One region of the Mesorhizobium sp. WSM4983 genome, then DNA from elsewhere that is predicted to be linked to it. Evidence: predicted binding sites of a transcription regulator. Region 1 holds the regulator's gene; the other holds the start of a gene.

Region 1 (3,413 bases):
TCCCCTCCTTCTCACCAAGGTTGCCGTCGAGATCGAGCCCGACCACGCGCTCCCTGGCCTGAGGGTCAGCGCGCTTGCCAGGGTTACCGGCAAGACCGGGGTGGAAATGGAGGCGCTGACCGCGGCGTCGGTCGCCTGCCTCACCATCTACGACATGGCCAAGGCAGCGGACCGCGCCATGGCGATTTCCGGCATCAGGCTGGTCGAGAAGACCGGCGGCAAGTCGGGCGACTACAAGGCCGGTTCTTAGCATGGCTTTGCTTCCGGTCGCCGAGGCGCTCCAACGCCTGTTGGACGGCGCGACCGCGCTGCCAGGCGAAAGCGTGCCGCTGGCCGAAGCAGCCGGCCGGGTGCTGGCCGACCCGGTGGTGGCTCTGCGCACCCAGCCGCCCTTCAATGCGTCGGCGATGGACGGCTATGCCGTACGGGCCGCCGACGTAGCCTCGGCGCCGGCCCGGCTCTCCGTGATCGGCATGGCGCCCGCCGGGCGTGGCTTCACCGGCTCTGTCGGCAAGGGCGAGGCCGTGCGCATCTTCACCGGCGCGCCGCTCCCCGAAGGCGCCGATACCATCGTTATCCAGGAGAATGTCCGCGATCTCGGCGGCGGCGGCATCGAAGTGACCGAGCCGACCGCGGAGGGACGCAACGTCCGTCGCCGCGGCCTCGACTTCTGCGAGGGCGACCTGCTCCTCGAAAAAGGCCGCCAGCTCGATCCGGCGGCGCTTTCGCTGGCGGCATCGGCCAACCATCCGAGTCTCAACGTGGTGCGGCAGCCGCTGCTCGCCATCATCGCCACCGGCGATGAATTGCTGCCGCCGGGCAGCGCGCTCGGCCCCGACCAGATCATCTCGTCGAATGCCTGTGGCGTCACAGCTACGGCCCAGTCGGTCGGCGCGCGCTCGCTCGACCTCGGCATCGCCGCCGACCGCAAGGACGCGGTCGCGGCCCTGGTCAAGAAGGCGGTCAAGGCCGGCGCCGACGTCATCGTCACGCTTGGCGGCGCCTCCGTCGGCGACCACGACTTGATCCATGACGTGCTGACCGGCGAAGGCATGCAGCTCGACTTCTGGAAGATCGCCATGCGTCCCGGCAAGCCGTTGATGTTTGGCCGGCTCGGCGACATTCGCTGCATCGGCCTGCCCGGCAATCCGGTCGCAAGCCTGGTCTGCTCGCAGGTGTTCCTGAAGCCGCTTCTGGCGCGGCTGGGCGGCCGGTCCTGCCGGCAGGAAATCCGCACGGCCCGGCTAGGCGCCGCAATGCACGCCAACGATCTGAGGCAGGACTATGTGCGCGCCGTGGTCCGCGAAGATGCGGGGGGGTTGATCGCAACACCGTTCGGCATCCAGGATTCCTCGATGTTGAGGATGCTCGCCGATGCCAATGGCCTGATCGTGCGCCAACCCTTCGCACCGGCGGCTGAAGCCGGCGAGGAATGCACCGTTCTGATGTTACGCTGAACAAAACGTCAACACATTCACTAAACTTTAAACGGTTGCGGAACACAACTGGAACAGATAGTGTTTGTTCTGGGTTTGTTTTTCTGATTCTGGTTTCAGAACCCATGGGGGCCGCCATGCTGACGCGCAAACAACATGAACTGCTGATGTTCATCCATGAACGGCTCAAGGAAAGCGGCATTCCGCCGTCTTTCGATGAGATGAAGGAAGCGCTCGACCTTGCCTCGAAATCGGGCATCCACCGCCTGATCACGGCGCTGGAGGAGCGCGGTTTCATTCGCCGGCTTCCGAACCGGGCGCGTGCTCTTGAAGTGCTGCGCCTACCTGACTCGATCGCGCCCGGCCTCAATGCGGCGAAGAAATTCTCGCCGAGCGTCATCCAGGGCGGCCAAGGCAATCTCGGCCGCCAGATCAAACCCGCGGCGCCCGCCCGCACGCCGACGCCCAGCAATGACGACGACGCCGTTTCAGCCGTCTCCATCCCGGTGATGGGTCGCATTGCCGCCGGCGTGCCGATCGACGCCATCCAGCACCAGACGCATTCGATCACAGTGCCGCCGGACATGATCGCGGGCGGCGAGCACTACGCGCTCGAGGTCAAAGGCGATTCGATGATCGAGGCCGGCATCTTCGACGGCGACACGGTCATCATCCGCAACGCCAGCACTGCGAGCCCCGGGGAGATCGTCGTGGCGCTGGTCGATGACGAGGAGGCGACGCTGAAGCGCTTCCGCCGCAAGGGCGCCTCCATCGCGCTCGAGGCTGCCAATCCGGCCTATGAGACGCGCATCTTCGGTCCCGATCGCGTCAAGGTTCAGGGCAAGCTCGTCGGGCTCATCCGCCGCTACTGAGGGGCTGCGGCTTGGCTTTCGGCTTCTCGGGCTTCTTGTAAGGCGCCAACCCCCTCGCCTCACGCGAGTAGCGCCGCTGTTCGTGCCAAGGGCGGTACGGTTTTTCGACGGCGTATTGAATGGTTGCTCGCGCCGTCGCCGATTGCGGATCGAAGAAGACGGCGGCACTGCCGTCGCGCGCGAGCTGCCGCTTGGTGACAACGAGGACACGCGGATCGCGGCAGGGATTGTAGGCCGTGGCGTCGTTGATGACGATGAGGTCTGCGAAGTCGCAGGCAGGCCGGGCAGCTTCGCGTTTTTCGGCGAGCGCGACGATCGCGCCTGATGGATGCCGGCCAATGCAGAGATCGCCCGTGCAGTAAAAGGGCGATCCAGGCGGCAGGTCGACGGGATCGGCTATGTCCAGCGTGCCCTTGGCGAATGTCTCCGGCGGCACGATCGTTTCGGCCTTGAGCGCGCGTTTCCAGTTATCGGTGGTGAACTCGTTCGAGCGGGCACGATTGATGGCGAGTTCGCCGCCGCCGATCGGCATCGCCACCAGATGCGCGTCCTCCGAGATCAGCAGGTCGGGCGTGCGCACCTGCGGGATCATCATGACGGCCGCGGCAGCGAAAGGAATCGCGGCCAGCCTGAGCCACGTAGTCGCCATCGTGGCGATGACGAGCGCGATCGTCGCCAGCAGCACCGAATGGATCGAGATCAGGCCCACGGCATCGACCGGCGACCACTCCGAAATCCACGCCGAGATCGCGATCATCGCCGCCAGGCCCTTGCCCATCAAATAGAGGAAGGGCCCGTCGAAGCCGAACGGCATCATGACCGCGCTGGCGACGGCGAGAAACATCACGATCGTGACGATCGGCATGATCGCGAGATTGGCCAGCAGGCTAAGCGGCGAGACGCGCTGGAAATGCCAGATGGCAAACAGCGCCGTGGCACTTCCGGCAATGATCGACGTCATCGCGGCGCCACCTGCTCCGACTGCCAGTTTGTGCGACATGAACCGCAGGAACGAACGCTTTGCCGGCGGCGCTCTCACCTTGCCGGCGCGGTAGTCGGACCAGCCGGCATAGGCGCCGACAAGGGCGGCGGTTGCCGCGAACGA
Region 2 (3,413 bases), on a different contig from region 1:
GTCTGGCTGGAGGACGAGCGCCATTTGCCGGTCGGCGTCGTGCCGGTGAGCGAGCGCCCGGCCTGGGATTTCTCGCGCTCCATCCCGCTGCCGTGGGACTGGGTCAACAACGCCTTCGACGGCTGGAATCGTCGCGCCTCGATCACGCAGCTCGAGGAGGGGATCGGGGTCACGCTCACCGCCTCGCCGGAGCTTGGCGTCTATATCCTCTATTCCCCGTCATCCGACGCCGACTTCTTCTGCTTCGAGCCGGTGTCGCACCCGGTCGATGCGCATCACGGCGAAGGGCTGACGGTGCTTGAAGATGGGCAAACGATGAGCGCGGCGATGCGGCTGGACTGGGCGGTGGCGGGTTGAGGGCAGCCGACCGAGCGCGTGATCTCAACCCTTGAGGGGGAGATGGCCGGCAGGCCAGAGAGGGTCGTCTCACATAGATCGCCAGCATTGTCTTCGTCGCCGACGACGCCGGCGTTTCACGCGCGGCGACGCCCTCTGTCGCCTTCGGCGACATCTCCCCACAAGGGGGAGATCGGACGGCGCGTCGGCTTTCGCCAATCTCCAGCGCCGCAGAGCAGATGCCGAAGCACCTCCCTCACAGCTCCTTCTCCGCCAGCTCCCTGAATTCATCCGGCACCGAGCGCGCTGCTTGCAGCGCGACGGTGCCGTAGCCGACGGCCTGCTTGCCGAAGCGCTGGCGGATCTTGTCTATGGCGCGGTCGGCGCCGAAGCGGGCGAGGCCTTTGCGGCTGCCGGGCTTCAGCTTCTCGTCCGCCAGGCCGAGCGGCAGTTCGAGCTGCAGCTCGGCATGCTCTTCCAGATGCGAGACCGAGATCGCCAGCAGCGAGATTTCCCGTTCGCCCGGGTGAGCGGCGAGCACGCCTCTGACCAGCTCTTCCGCGACGTCAGCGAGCATGGTCGTCGCCTGGATCGGCTGCTCCAGCGTCACCGAGCGCGTGACCGCGCGCATGTCGGCAAAGCGCACGCGCACCGTCACCGTGCGGCCGGGCCGGTCCTTGGCGCGCAGGCGGCTGGCAACGCGGTCGGCAAGATGTAGGAGCGTCGGCACGAAGACGCGCGGCAGCGCCGGTTTGCGGCCCAGCGCCGACTGCGCGCCGGCCGAATGCGCGCGGCGATGCGTCTCCAGCCGGCGCGGGTCGCGGTTCCAGGCAAGGGCCGCGAGCTTCTGGCCGGCGGCATGGCCGATCAGCCGCTCCAGCGCGCCGCTATGCGTGCGCGCCAATTGCCCGATGGTCTCGACGCCGATCTCGGCGAGCCGCGCTTTGGTTGCCGGACCGACGCCCCACATCAGCGACACCGGCAAATCGTGCAGAAAGGAAAGCTCGGTGCCAGGCTCGACCACCACCAGCCCGTCGGGCTTGGCCACCTGCGAGGCGATCTTGGCGAGATGCTTCGTCCGTGCCACCCCGATCGAGATCGGCAGGCCGAGCTCGCTCTTCACGCGGCGGCGGATGGTTCGCGCAATTTCGTCCGGCGGTCCGAACAGATGCGTGCAGCCGGCGACATCGGCGAAAGCCTCGTCGATCGAGATGCGCTCGACCAGCGGCGTGAAATCGTCGAGCACCTTGATCGCGGCGTCGCCGAGACGCTGGTATTCGCCGAAGCGGCCGCCGACGAAGATGAGCTGCGGACAGAGCTCGCGCGCCCTGCGGCCGGGCATGCCGCCGCGCACGCCAAAAATCTTCGCCTCATAGGAGGCGGCAAGCACTACGCCGCCGCCGACTGCGATCGGCTTGCCGCGCAGCGACGGGTCGAGCAGTTGCTCGACCGAGGCGTAGAAGGCGTCGAGATCGGCATGCAGGATCGTAGCGGCCGAAGCGGCGTTCGTGGCGGCCATCGCGCTCCCGGCTCCATCCATCCGCTTTGCGGCATCGCAGCATTAGCAGCAACTGTTGTAAGCGGTAATGCGTGTGAACATAAAGAGAACAAAAGGAGTTTCCTGTCAAGCGGCAAGCTGGGGATGAGAACATGTGCAACCCGTCACAACCAAGGGCTTTGACCGGTTGCGCCGGTGTGCTCCCCTTTGACGGGTTGACCGCGAGACCAGGGAGGGGCGCGAAGGATCGCGGCCCAAAACTGCGTCATGCTAGACGAAGTCAGGAGCCGAGCGACGCGCGAACACCAGGATGACGAAGTGCGGCCGAGCCGGAGATCCAGGTTCTGAGACGATGGCGGGACAGCGCCCGCTCTGATCGTCCCCATGGGGGATCGGCTGTCCCTTGGCCGACAGCCCCTAGACCGGCTTGGCGTATTGCTCGGCGCTCAGCACCTCGATGCATTGGAACGGCTCATTGCCTTCTACCCAGGCGTCATGCCCGGGCGGGATTGTATAGGAGGTGCCGGCCTCGAAGGTCTTCTGCGTCCCGTCGTCCATGCGTATGGTGATCGTTCCGGACACGACATAGCCGACATGCGAGACCTGGCAGCTGTCGGTCTTGACCACCGGCTTCACGCATTCGGACCATCTCCAGCCCGGCTCCATGTTGAGCCGCCCGAGCGTGTAGCCCGGCAGCCGCACCACTTCGACCCGGGTCTTGGCGGGCGAGCGAACCTCGTCGGGATTGTTATGCGACTTGGATGCGAGGTTGGTGACCTTCATTGCAGCTTCGGCCATGGCATCCTCCCATTTCCAAGGATTGCAAGCGGGGCCTGACGCGCGATCGTCGGCGACCGCTGCTGGATTGATACGACTTTCGATGAATGATTGCTAATGTAATTGCCGGGCGTGGCGCGAAATCGATTTTGCCGCGCAGGCCCTATTGCAAGCACGCTCTGCCGGTGTTTTGCTGTTCCTTGCGCCTGGCACGACGGTGGTTGAGGGGCCACCCCGTTTCTCGCTCCTTGGGGAGAATCCTGTGAACCCTCGGCAAGTGAATTTCGCCAATAGTGCGGCGGCAAAGCCAGGCCCCGTCCGCGATAGTCCATATTCATTTCCGCTCGCGGGCGCGCGCTCACCGCGCCCATCGAAACCGCCATAGGCGAGGCCAAGCCGGATGGAAGGCGATACTCGAAAAATCAGAAAAACTGGGAGGAATCATGCTTCATCAGGTAGGGAAAACGGAAACCCGTCCGCCGGTCGGGGCAGGGCGCCGCACTCCGCCGGCGCTTCGCCAGTGCTGCGACAACTATATCTGTCCGACCTGCGATCAAGTCGTCGAACTGACGGATTTCCGCCAGGTCGTCTGGCATCAAAGGCCGGGCCATCGGCCGATGGATTTGGATGACTGAGCGGACCTGCCCAAGAAAAGAGGGCCCGAGAGAAAAAGGGCCCGCGCCTTCCAGAGGAATGCGCGGGCCGAAGCTGGAGTAGCCATTCGATAAACGCGCAGCCGGCCTGCCGGTTGCGTCAGGCGGATCAGCCGCCGTTGGCCGGAGCCGGGGCCGGAGCCGGTGCG

Evidence for each region. Region 1 encodes LexA, which represses DNA repair genes until DNA is damaged. Its sites were predicted from a motif close to TGTTCNNNNTGTGTTCNG; they were not measured.
Region 2: the regulator LexA is predicted to act here: its motif matches at 1,929-1,946, upstream of dinB (DNA polymerase IV).

The regions. Positions count from the first base shown of each region.
Region 1 is NZ_JARTVM010000001.1:189,589-193,001, forward strand. Features, by position in the region: gene moaC (cyclic pyranopterin monophosphate synthase MoaC) at 1-250, shown strand, start outside; gene P9254_RS01040 (molybdopterin molybdotransferase MoeA) at 252-1,457, shown strand; gene lexA (transcriptional repressor LexA) at 1,574-2,308, shown strand; gene P9254_RS01050 (ComEC/Rec2 family competence protein) at 2,292-3,413, opposite strand, start outside.
Region 2 is NZ_JARTVM010000004.1:175,345-178,757, forward strand. Features, by position in the region: gene P9254_RS14805 (aldose 1-epimerase) at 1-357, shown strand, start outside; gene dinB (DNA polymerase IV) at 593-1,855, opposite strand; gene P9254_RS14815 (cupin domain-containing protein) at 2,252-2,632, opposite strand; gene P9254_RS14820 (hypothetical protein) at 3,055-3,246, shown strand; gene P9254_RS14825 (hypothetical protein) at 3,374-3,413, opposite strand, start outside.